Pseudorhodoplanes sinuspersici: one gene and its partners. The protein of the gene in region 1 interacts with the protein of each later gene in a pairwise test. Links are inferred from orthologs where the notes say so. Each region holds a gene or a part of one and is shown in the gene's direction. Other genes may lie near its edges. The genes, in order: rho, nusG and hfq.

Evidence for each region.
Region 2: the proteins of rho (region 1) and nusG interact in binary tests that used the Escherichia coli proteins (3 or more experiments, as listed by UniProt). The link is inferred for Pseudorhodoplanes sinuspersici from one-to-one orthologs.
Region 3: the proteins of rho (region 1) and hfq interact in binary tests that used the Escherichia coli proteins (3 or more experiments, as listed by UniProt). The link is inferred for Pseudorhodoplanes sinuspersici from one-to-one orthologs.

The regions. Positions count from the first base shown.
Region 1 is NZ_CP021112.1:1,633,946-1,637,867, forward strand. The notes cover bases 525-3,335. They hold rho (transcription termination factor Rho), read left to right. Parts: upstream 525-1,202; coding sequence 1,203-2,468; downstream 2,469-3,335. Other genes in these bases: hemJ (protoporphyrinogen oxidase HemJ), read left to right, coding at 525-822; CAK95_RS08095 (NAD(P)H-dependent oxidoreductase), read right to left, coding at 2,673-3,335. Also shown: CAK95_RS08080 (endonuclease domain-containing protein), read left to right, coding at 9-395; more of hemJ, read left to right, coding at 397-524; more of CAK95_RS08095, read right to left, coding at 3,336-3,922. UniProt on the Escherichia coli protein: Facilitates transcription termination by a mechanism that involves Rho binding to the nascent RNA, activation of Rho's RNA-dependent ATPase activity, and release of the mRNA from the DNA template.
Region 2 is NZ_CP021112.1:4,363,182-4,366,983, forward strand. What follows is about bases 1,112-3,802. They hold nusG (transcription termination/antitermination protein NusG), read left to right. Parts: upstream 1,112-2,037; coding sequence 2,038-2,568; downstream 2,569-3,802. Other genes in these bases: CAK95_RS21155 (DUF6778 family protein), read left to right, coding at 1,112-1,413; secE (preprotein translocase subunit SecE), read left to right, coding at 1,775-1,972; rplK (50S ribosomal protein L11), read left to right, coding at 2,711-3,142; rplA (50S ribosomal protein L1), read left to right, coding at 3,145-3,802. In the rest of the region: CAK95_RS21150 (transporter substrate-binding domain-containing protein), read right to left, coding at 1-623; more of CAK95_RS21155, read left to right, coding at 751-1,111. UniProt on the Escherichia coli protein: Part of the processive rRNA transcription and antitermination complex (rrnTAC). The complex forms an RNA-chaperone ring around the RNA exit tunnel of RNA polymerase (RNAP).
Region 3 is NZ_CP021112.1:4,779,493-4,783,359, forward strand. The notes cover bases 600-3,355. They hold hfq (RNA chaperone Hfq), read left to right. Parts: upstream 600-1,726; coding sequence 1,727-1,984; downstream 1,985-3,355. Other genes in these bases: ntrX (nitrogen assimilation response regulator NtrX), read left to right, coding at 600-631; CAK95_RS23270 (D-amino-acid transaminase), read left to right, coding at 666-1,523; hflX (GTPase HflX), read left to right, coding at 1,985-3,352; mazG (nucleoside triphosphate pyrophosphohydrolase), read right to left, coding at 3,310-3,355. Outside these bases: more of ntrX, read left to right, coding at 1-599; more of mazG, read right to left, coding at 3,356-3,867. UniProt on the Escherichia coli protein: RNA chaperone that binds small regulatory RNA (sRNAs) and mRNAs to facilitate mRNA translational regulation in response to envelope stress, environmental stress and changes in metabolite concentrations.

The DNA.
Region 1 (3,922 bases):
TGGGGGATATGGCAAACGAAATTGCCAGACGTTTGCGCAAGATAATGACTCCACAAGAGGTGAAGTTGTGGGTTCATCTCCGCTCATGGCGCAAGCAGGGATTTCATTTCAGGAGACAAGCGCCGCGACATGAGTTCATTGTTGATTTCGTTTGTCTTCGTCACAAGCTGATTATCGAAATCGATGGTGGCCAACATAATCTGGATACGCACCGCGCCAGAGATTTACGGTGCGACGCCATTCACAGCCGAGAAGGCTTTCGTGTCCTTCGTTTCTGGAATAGCGATGTGGATCGGAATCTACCGGGCGTTCTGGATATGATTGAACTGGCCCTAAAGGAAGACCCCCACCCGGCCGGCGTTGCCGGCCACCCTCCCCCAGCGGGGGAGGGATAAAATGCTCTATCTCTGGATCAAAGCCTTCCACATCATCTCGGTCATCGCCTGGATGGCCGGCATGCTCTATCTGCCGCGGCTGTTCGTCTATCACTGCGAGGCCGAGGTCGGTTCGAAGCAGTCCGAGACCTTCAAGGTCATGGAACGGCGGCTGCTGAAGGCGATCATCAATCCGGCCATGATCGCGACCTGGATTTTCGGGCTGTGGCTGGTCTGGCTGGGCGGTTGGGAAAAGTCCGGCTGGTTCCACGCCAAGCTTCTCCTCGTCCTCGTCCTGTCCGGACTGCACGGCTGGCTGGTGCGACTCTGGCGCGCATTCGCCCAGGATAAAAACCAGCATAGCCAGAAATTCTACAGGATTATCAATGAGGTTCCTGCTGTCCTGATGGTCGGGATCGTGCTCCTGGTGGTGCTCAAGCCGTTTTAGAGCGTTTTCGAGCGAAGCGAGCACCGGTTCGCGTGAAGAAAACGCGTCGAAACAAAAGGCTAGAGTCCCGGCTTTGATTTCATCAAAGCCGGAACGGCTCTAGATTTTCAACAGTGGTTAACCGGAGCTGCTCGCCCCACTTGCGGAATCGAAAGCTTCTCCGTATCTTTGAACCATCCCCCCGAACGCAGGCGGATGCCAGTCGCGCCATTCGTTTATCCGGAAGGCGCAAGCATCGGCCGGGACCCAGCCCGTCAGCCAGAGCCTTTTCCGGCCAAAGCTATCCCAGCCAAAGACCTGCGAATTCCTCTTAAGAACCGCCGCCGCTTTTTCACATTTGTGTCTGGCGCCGGTGGATCCTCATTCAAGGACTACCCCCTATGCGGGAAGTGAAGCTTCAAGACCTCAAGACCAAAACCCCCGTTGAATTGCTCTCCTTTGCCGAAGAGCAGGAAATCGAAAACGCCAGCACCATGCGCAAGCAGGAGCTGATGTTCGCGATCCTCAAGCAACTCGCTAGCCGTGAAGTCGACATCGTCGGCGAAGGCGTGGTTGAGGTGCTCTCCGACGGTTTTGGATTTCTCCGTTCGCCGGAAGCGAATTATTTGCCCGGCCCCGATGACATCTACGTTTCGCCCTCGCAGATCCGCCGTTTCGGTCTGCGCACCGGCGACACGGTGGAAGGCCACATTCGTTCGCCGAAGGAAGGCGAACGCTATTTCGCCCTGCTCAAGGTCTCGACCATCAATTTCGAGGACCCTGACAAGGCGCGCCACAAGATCAACTTCGATAACCTGACGCCGCTCTATCCCAATGAGCGGCTGAAGATGGAACATGACGATCCGACCAAGAAGGATCTGTCGGCTCGCGTCATCGACATCGTCGCGCCGATCGGCAAAGGCCAGCGTGCGCTGGTTGTCGCGCCGCCGCGCACCGGCAAGACCGTGCTGCTGCAGAACATCGCGCACGCCATTACCGCCAATCATCCCGAATGCTATCTGATCGTGCTGCTGATCGACGAACGTCCGGAAGAAGTCACCGACATGCAGCGTTCGGTGAAGGGCGAGGTCGTGTCTTCGACCTTCGACGAACCAGCCTCGCGTCACGTTCAAGTCGCCGAAATGGTGATCGAAAAGGCCAAGCGCCTGGTCGAACACGGCCGGGACGTCGTGATCCTGCTGGATTCGATCACCCGCCTCGGCCGTGCCTACAACACTGTCGTGCCGTCATCCGGCAAGGTGCTGACCGGCGGTGTCGATGCCAATGCGTTGCAGCGTCCGAAGCGTTTCTTCGGCGCCGCGCGTAACATCGAGGAAGGCGGCTCGCTGACCATCATCGCCACCGCGCTGATCGATACCGGCTCGCGCATGGACGAAGTGATCTTCGAAGAGTTCAAGGGTACCGGCAATTCCGAACTCATCCTCGACCGCAAGGTCGCCGACAAGCGCACCTTCCCGGCGATGGACATCACACGGTCAGGCACCCGCAAGGAAGAACTGCTCACCGATCCGCAGCAGCTCAAGAAGATGTACGTCCTCCGCCGCATCCTCAATCCGATGGGGACGATGGACGCCATCGACTTCCTGCTCGACAAGCTGCGCAACACGAAGAACAACGCCGAGTTCTTCGAGAGCATGAATACCTGATCGAAGGCGCACGTTCGGATATGAAAGCCGGGCTCATGCCCGGCTTTTTTGTAAACAGTATTGCTGTTGGAGTGAGGTTTCTCTTTCCGTTCGTCCCCGCGAAAGCGGGGACCCAGGATTCATTTTTCTGGATTCCTGCTGGAGCCTGTCATCGGGCGCGCGTAAGCGCGACCGCGTTGGCGGGAATGAGCGGAGAGAATAATATTACGCAACGCCAAGCTTTGGCTTGTGCTGTTGAGCCACATCCGCAAATCGCGCTTCCATTGCGCGTCGCGTTTTCACCGTGTCGTTTGCCGCATCCATTTCGACATCGGACCAGGACAACACGTCGCCATGCGCAACATCGCGTGACAGCCGCACCTTGTGCGCCAGGCCGATCGGTAGTGCGCCAAGGCTAAGGCTTTGCGCCGCCGGCATCAGCCGGCCCCACACGGTGTAGCCGCCCTCGCCGTCAAGCATCTCGCCGGCCTTGAGATCGCGCTTGGCCACGGCCACGGCGTCGCCGCGAAAGCCGAGCGGCTGACCGGTCGGCTCGCCGCGCAAGGCCGCCGACAGCACCGAGATGTTCAGCTCAAGCCCGATCAGGTGATACGGCTTGTACATCGCCGCATAACGGCCCGATGCATCGGTCTTCAGACCGTATTGGCGGAAGCAGGCGGCGGCATAATCGTTCGGCGCTTCCAGAACGACATAGACACCCCAGCGCAGGTCGCGGAACACCGGACGTCCGTCGCGCTCCAGCGACGACACCACTTCCACTACGCCCGGTTTGTCGAGAATACCCCCGTCGCTGCGTGGCCGCAGCACATGTGGAAGATCATCGACGCCGCAAGGCGGAAACGCCAATCCGCATTCGGGCACATCGAGCCCCGTTGCATTCGCAATCGCCGCCATCTCGATTGCCGATTTGGTGCCGTCGAGAAACGAATTGAACATTTGCGGATTCATGCCGGCCGCCTGCGCCTCCTGCGGCGTCAGTCCGTAATGTCCCCACACATCGTCCGGCGTCACATCGTGATAGGCCGGCAGATACTTCGTGCCTTTGCCGGCGGCGATGACACGAAAGCCGGTCGCACGCGCCCAATCCACCATTTCAGCGGTGAGTGCAGGCTGATCGCCATAGGCGAGTGAATAGACGACACCTGCTGATCGCGCTTCCTCCGCCAGCAGCGGACCGGCAAGCACATCCGCTTCGACATTGACCATGACAATGTGCCGGCCTGCGGCGATCGCAGCGCGCGCATGGCGAATGCCGACAGCCGGATTGCCGGTTGCTTCGATAACGACGTCTGCCGGCGTCCGCGCGATCGCGGCCATGCCATCGTCGGTGAATGCCGTGGCGGCGAGCCGCGCATCGTCCCAGCCGACAATGCGGCAGGCTTCGCGGGCACGATCCGGCGACAGATCGACGATTGCGGCGACCTCAAGTCCGGGCGTGTGCGGCACCTGCGCAA
Region 2 (3,802 bases), 2.7 Mb from region 1 along the record:
ATCACGAATTTCAGCACCGGCGGCCGCGCCTTTGATTTGTCCGCGATCGATGCCGCCACGGTATTGCCGGTGGCGATCAGGTCGACCTGTCCGGAAATAAAGGCCGAGATGGTGGCATTGTTATCTTCGTAACGCTTGACCGTCGTCCCCGCAGGAGCGGTCTTGGAGATTTCCTGTTCCTCGATCGCGCCGCGCGTCGCGCCGATGGTCTTGCCGGCGAGGTCCTCGACCTTGGTTGCCGCAATTTCTTTGGTGCCGTAGACGCCGGAGAAGAATGGCGCATAGGCCTCGGAGAAATCGATCACCTTCTCGCGCTCGGGATTCTTGCCGAGGCTGGAAATGACGATGTGGGCTTTCTTGGTTTGCAGATAGGGGATCCGGTTGGCGCTGGTGACGGCGATGATCTCGGTTTTGACCCCAAGTTCCTTGCCGATCAGATTGGCCATGTCGATGTCATAGCCGACCGGCTTGAGGTCCGGCCCCGCCGAGCCGAACGGGGCGAAATCCTGGGGGACGGCCACCTTGATCACTTTGGCCTTCATGATGTCGTCCAGCGCATCGGCGCGAGCAATCGAGGCGCTGCCCAGGGCGAGAATGCTCAAAAAAGCGGCACGAAATGCGATGGTTGCGAGTGTCAAGGCGGCCTCCACAGGTCCCGGTGTGCTATTTTGGCCAATAGAGCAAAGACCGTGCCGAAGGTGTGGAATTTTTCAACGTCTCCGATCCGTCTGGCCCCGTTAAATCGTGGCTATGATTGAGCTTCTCCTTGGAGTTGTGGCATGGAGGACGGTAGGGTTGTGGGGATTTTACAGTATGTTTCTGCGATTTATTGCGGTGATGAGCCTTGCCTGGGCTGTCAGTGGATGCGTGACCACGAACCAGCATTCGCTGTCAGGGTCGGATCTGCAGAGTTTCAAGCTTGCTGAGGTTCGCGTTGTTGTGCCGCCGGAAGCTAGCATCGTCGGATATGACGGGATTAACGAGTATCTCGCCGGCCGAAATGTTCCGAACTACGAGCTAAATGCCGCCACCGAAACGGAGGAGGCGAAACAATGGACGCGTGATCATTTGGCGGCACGTATCAAAGGCGCGATGCAGCAAAACCTCGCTGGCACCTTCAATGGAAATCGGCCGGTCCGTGCCGAAGTCACCGTGCACGGCTTCATGTTATCCAGCGCCGTCCAGCGGATCGTTGTCGGCGGTAACTACCATATGGTTGCTGACGTCACGTTGGTTGATGCGAAAACGGGTGCGGTCATCGTCGCTTATCCGAAAATGGTCCACGTCGTTCAGGCCCTGAATGGATGGGCTGGGGCGATCGTTCAGGCGGCTTACGATGCCGCCAACTCACCCGGCGAGAGGGTGGTGAAGGGCTTTGCCGAGCAATATCGGGGTTGGCTGCTGAAGACGTAAGGGAGGGGCTTTTCGCCGTTTCCCGCTCTTGCAAACCGCCCATCCATAAGGCATATCGGTCTGGCGGCGGGCCGAATGGTCCGCCGCAGCCGTTTGGAGGAGTGTAGCTCAACTGGCTAGAGCACCGGTCTCCAAAACCGGGGGTTGGGGGTTCGAGTCCCTCCACTCCTGCCAGTTGCGACGGCTGGCAGGACAACCTTGATTTCCGACGGCTTTCGCAGTACTTACACGGCTTCGCTTCAGCGGCCCGGTGACGGACATCCGCGGCGAAGGGCATCCCAAAACAAGGGCCGGATGTGGCTCGTTCCTTAAGAACAAGGATCGGGCGACAAGACGGCTCGTTTGAGCACCGGCAAGATCGATGGCGAAGTTCAGTCCGTTCAAGTTTCTGCAGCAGGTACGCGCCGAGACCGAGAAGGTCACCTGGCCGTCGCGCCGCGAGACCGCCATCACCACCGCGATGGTGTTTGTCATGGTTGCGGTGTCGTCGATTTTCTTCCTGCTGGCCGATCAGGCGATCCGGCTACTCATTACGACGATTTTGAACATGGTGCGCTGACTGTCGCCGTTGAATAGAGACGTCACAAGACCCCGGACCGAAAAGACTTTGGAAGAATAAGAGACATGGCCAAGCGCTGGTACATCGTTCACGCCTATTCGAATTTCGAGAACAAGGTCGCCGAATCCATTCGCGAGCAGGCCAAGCAGCGCGGCCTGACCGAGCATTTCGAGGAAGTGCTGGTCCCGAAGGAAAAGGTCACCGAGGTGCGCCGCGGCCGCAAGGTCGATACCGAGCGCAAGTTCTTTCCGGGTTATGTGCTGGTGAAGGTCGACCTGACCGACGAGGCTTATCACCTGATCAAGAATACGCCGAAGGTCACGGGCTTTCTCGGCGCCGACAACAAGCCGATGCCGATCTCCGAGGCCGAAGCCGGCCGTCTGCTGCAGCAGGTGCAGGAAGGCATTGACCGTCCGAAGCCGTCGGTTTCGTTCGAAGTGGGCGAGCAGGTGCGTGTCTCCGATGGTCCGTTCGCGTCATTCAACGGCACCGTCGAAGAAGTGGACGAGGATCGTGCGCGCGTGAAAGTCGCGGTGTCGATCTTCGGTCGCGCAACGCCTGTCGAACTCGAATTCGGGCAGGTGGAGAAGGTTTAAGATTTCTGCGTTGGCGCCGGCCTCAGTCCGGCCCTGACGAAGAAGAAGAGCCGTGGGAGGTGAGGACGGCCGCCAACCGTCCAAGAGCTGCACCACGGCACCTGAACCGGGCCGGCAACGGCTCACATCACAGGAGTAGTACATGGCAAAGAAAATTACCGGCTATGTAAAATTGCAAGTGCCGGCCGGCGCCGCCAATCCGTCGCCGCCGATCGGTCCCGCGCTTGGCCAGCGCGGTCTGAACATCATGGAATTCTGCAAGGCATTCAACGCGCAGACTGCCAAGCTCGAAAAGAACATGCCGATCCCGGTCACCATCACGGTGTATCAGGACCGGTCCTTCACCTTCGAAATGAAGCAGGCGCCCGTGTCCTACTTCATCAAGAAGGCGGCGAAGATCGACAAGGGGTCGAAGGCCCCGGGTCGTGACAAGGCCGGCAAGATCACGCAGGCCCAGATCAACGAAATCGCCGAGCAGAAGATGAAGGACCTGAACTGCGACACCGTCGAGGCTGCGGCCAAGATGATCGCAGGCTCCGCCCGTTCGATGGGCATCGACGTGGTGGGAGGCTGATCATGGCTTTTGAAGGCAAGCGCGCCAAGAAGATCCGCGAAGGCATCGATCGCGACAAGCTCTATGCGCTCGACGAAGCGGTGAAGATGATCAAGGACCGCGCCAAGGCGAAGTTCGACGAGACCATCGAAGTGGCGATGAATCTCGGCGTCGATCCGCGTCACGCCGATCAGATGGTGCGTGGCGTCGTCACGCTGCCGAGCGGCTCGGGCCGTACGCAACGCGTCGGTGTGTTCGCACGCGGTGCCAAGGCGGACGAGGCCAAGGCGGCCGGTGCCGATGTCGTCGGTGCCGAAGACCTGTTCGAGAAGGTCAACAACGGCGAGATCGATTTCGATCGTTGTATTGCGACCCCCGACATGATGCCGCTGGTCGGCCGTCTCGGTAAGGTGCTCGGCCCGCGCGGCATGATGCCGAATCCGAAGGTCGGCACCGTGACCATGGACATCGCCAATGCGGTGAAGGGTGCCAAGGGCGGCTCGGTCGAATTCCGCGTCGAGAAGGCCGGCATCGTTCAGGCCGGCGTCGGCAAGGCCTCTTTCACAGCCGACGCACTGGTTGCGAACATCAAGGCGTTCGCCGATGCGGTGCAGAAGGCCAAGCCGGCAGGCGCCAAGGGCACCTTCGTGCAGAAGGTGTCGCTGTCCTCGACGATGGGGC
Region 3 (3,867 bases), 3.1 Mb from region 1 along the record:
AACCCAGAACAAGATTCTGCGTGTCTTGGTGGATCAGACCTTCCACCGGGTCGGCGGCACCTCCAAAGTCACCGTGGATGTCCGCGTTATCTCTTCGACCGCTCGCAATCTCGAAGCGGAGATCGCGGCGGGCAATTTCCGCGAGGATCTCTACCATCGGCTGTCGGTCGTGCCGATCCGCGTGCCGCCGCTGGCCGAACGGCGCGAGGATATCCCGCTGCTGGTCGATTATTTCATGGAGCAGATTTCGCTCGCCACCGGCTTGCCCAAACGCACGATGGGCGATGACGCGATGGCGGTATTACAATCGCATGACTGGCCCGGCAACGTGCGCCAGCTCCGCAACAACGTCGAACGCCTGATGATTCTCGCCGGCGGCGATCCGAACGCGGTGATCAATTCCAGCATGCTGCCGCAGGATGTCGGCTCGATGGTACCGTCGATGCCGAACGGCAATGGCGGCGAGCAGTTGATGAGCTTGCCGCTGCGTGAGGCGCGCGAGATGTTCGAGCGAGAATACCTCGTTGCGCAAATCAGCCGCTTCGGCGGCAACATTTCACGGACCGCCGAATTCGTGGGCATGGAGCGCTCGGCACTGCATCGCAAGCTGAAGGCGCTGGGGATTGGCTGATCGCAGCACGGAAAACAACTCAAGAGAAACGCCCGTGTCACGCATCGCCTATGTCAACGGTCGCTACCTGCCGCGGAGCGAAGCTGCGGTTCATATCGAGGATCGCGGCTATCAGTTCGCCGACGGCGTCTACGAAGTCTGCGAGGTGAGGGGTGGCCACCTCATCGATGAACGCCGCCACATGGAACGGCTGTTGCGTTCTTTAAGTGAATTGCGAATTCCGCTGCCGATGCCACTGTCGGCGCTCAGCATCGTGCTGCACGAGGTGGTCCGGCGAAACGGTGTCCGCGACGGTATCGTCTATCTGCAAATCACACGCGGTGTCGCCAAACGAGACCATGCTTTCCCGCCGGCCGGGACGAAACCCGCCTTGGTGGTCACAGCAAACCGTATCGACCCGGAGAAGACCGAGCGGCTCGCCGCAGACGGCATCGCGGTCATCACACTGCCGGACAATCGCTGGGACCGGGTCGACATCAAATCAATCGCACTGCTGCCGAACGTCATGGCGAAACAGCAGGCGCGAGAGCAGGGCGCTCGCGAAGCGTGGTTTGTCGCTGCCGACGGTACGGTGACCGAAGGCTCGTCCTCGAACGCCTGGATCGTGACGGGGGACAACGAGGTGGTGACCCGGAAGGCCGACCGGACGATCCTGAAGGGCATCACCCGCACGGTCCTGCTCGAGGTTCTGAAATCGGAGGGCCTGACACTGACGGAGAGGGCCTTCACGGTCGAGGAAGCTCAGGGCGCCCGGGAGGCGTTCATCACCTCGGCGAGCCAGGCCGTGATGCCGGTGGTCAGGATCGACGGCCGGCCGATCGGTAATGGTGCACCCGGCCTGCTGGCGACCGCCCTGCGCCGCGATTTCCACCGCTTTGCGGAGGAATCCTGACAATTCGCCGCGCTAAGGCTTTGACCAGCGTGCAAGTTGGGCTTGCGCGGAATCCCGCCGTGCCATCTAATGCATCGCCCCAAGTCCTCGTTGGGTAAGAAGAACGAGGGACAATGATACTTGGCAATCACTCTAAACTGATCATCTAGCAGAAACGTCTCGCGGCATCGGGAGCTGCGGGCAAGAAAATGGAAAGCACGGCCATGGCAGCCGAACGAACTCAAAATCTCCAGGACACCTTCCTCAACCACGTCCGCAAGGCCAAAATTCCGCTCACGATATTTTTGGTGAACGGCGTGAAGCTGCAGGGCGTTGTCACATGGTTCGACAACTTTTGTGTGTTGCTGCGACGGGATGGGCATTCGCAGCTTGTCTACAAACACGCCATCTCCACCATCATGCCGGGCCATCCGGTCCAGCTTTTCGAGGGTGCGGAAGAGGGCGCAGGAGAAAAAGGCTAGTTGCAGCCGCGTAAACGCGATTCAGCTTCCGACCGCCTGAGCCCGGATCGTTCGGGCACCACTGGGCGTGCGCTGGTGGTCGGCCCCTATCTGCGCAGTCATTCGTCACGTGCGCTTCGCGCCGAGCGATCGCCCCAGGCGCGGATCGAGGAGGCTGCCGGCCTTGCGCTCGCCATCGACCTCGATGTGGTTGAGACCGGGATCGTCTCGCTGAGCGAGATCCGGCCTGCGACCTATATCGGCAAGGGCAAGGTCGACGAGCTTGCGGGCCTGATCAAGGCGCGCGAGGTCGATCTCGTCATCATGGATTGCGCATTGTCGCCGGTACAGCAGCGTAACCTTGAGAAAGCGTGGTCGGCCAAGGTGCTGGATCGCACCGGCCTGATCCTGGAAATCTTCGGCAAGCGCGCCCAGACGAAGGAGGGCGTGCTGCAGGTCGAGCTTGCGCATCTGACCTATCAGAAGAGCCGGCTGGTGCGCTCATGGACGCATCTTGAACGGCAACGCGGCGGTTTCGGCTTCCTCGGCGGCCCAGGCGAAACGCAGATCGAAGCCGACCGGCGCATGATCGAGGAGCGCATTGCGCGCATCGAAGCCGAATTGGAAAAGGTCAAGAAACGGCGCAAGCTGCATCGGGAGAGCCGGCGGCGCGTGCCATATCCCATCGTCGCGTTGGTGGGCTACACCAACGCCGGCAAATCGACGCTGTTCAACCGCATGACGCGCGCGCAAGTGCTCGAAGCCGACATGCTGTTTGCGACGCTCGATCCGACATTGCGCGCGATCGAACTTCCGCATGGCGCCAAGGTGATTTTGTCCGATACCGTCGGCTTCATTTCCGAGCTGCCGACCATGCTGGTGGCTGCGTTCCGTGCGACGCTCGAAGAAGTCGTCGAGGCCGACGTGATCCTGCATGTGCGCGACGTTTCGCATGAAGACAGCGACGCCCAGATGCAGGATGTGCAAGACGTCTTGAAAGCGCTCGGCATCGACGATGAGCGGCGCGATCGCGTGATTGAAGTCTGGAACAAGATCGACCAGCTTGCCCCCGATGATCGCGCTGGCCTGGAGAATGCCGCGGCGCGTATCGCGCCGGATCATCATCCGGTGCTGGTGTCGGCCTTGACCGGCGAGGGCATCGATACGCTGTTGGCGGCGATCGAAGAACGGTTATCCGAAACGCGCATCGTCCTCGAACTCCTGCTCGACGGGTCGGATGGCGCCGGCCTGTCATGGCTCCATCGCAATACGGAAGTGATCCGGAAATCCGTTTTGGACGAGGGCAAGATTGCGATCAGCGTGCGGGCCGATCCGGCCAAGGCCGGTCAGGTGCGGGCACGTTTCAGCGAGGTTGCATCCGCCTCCTGATGACGGTTTTCACTGGCCGGTCTTTCGTCGTTTTTGGCCTCGTCCCAGAGCGCGTCCATTTCGGCCAAAGTCGCTTCTGACGGCGTCCTGCCGATCCGCGCCAGCGCGGCCTCGATCGCGGCGAAGCGGCGTTCAAACTTCGCATTAGTGCCACGCAAGGACGTATCGGCATCGATGTCGAGATGGCGTGCCAGATTGACCAGCGCGAACATCAGATCGCCGATTTCATCAGCCGCCGCCGCATTGTCGGCTGCATCCAATGCGCGTTCGATTTCCGCGGTCTCTTCCTTGATCTTGTCGAGCACGGCACGCGGATCATTCCAGTCGAAGCCGACTTTCGATGCCTTCTGCTGCAGCTTCAATGCACGCGTCAGCGCCGGTAAACCGGACGGAATGCCGGCGAGGGCGCCCGCGTCCTCATCAGCACCACCACGCCGCTGCCGTCGCGCAGCCTTTTCCTCGGCCTTGATCTTGTCCCACAGACCTTTGACTTCATCGGGCGTCAGATGCCGCGT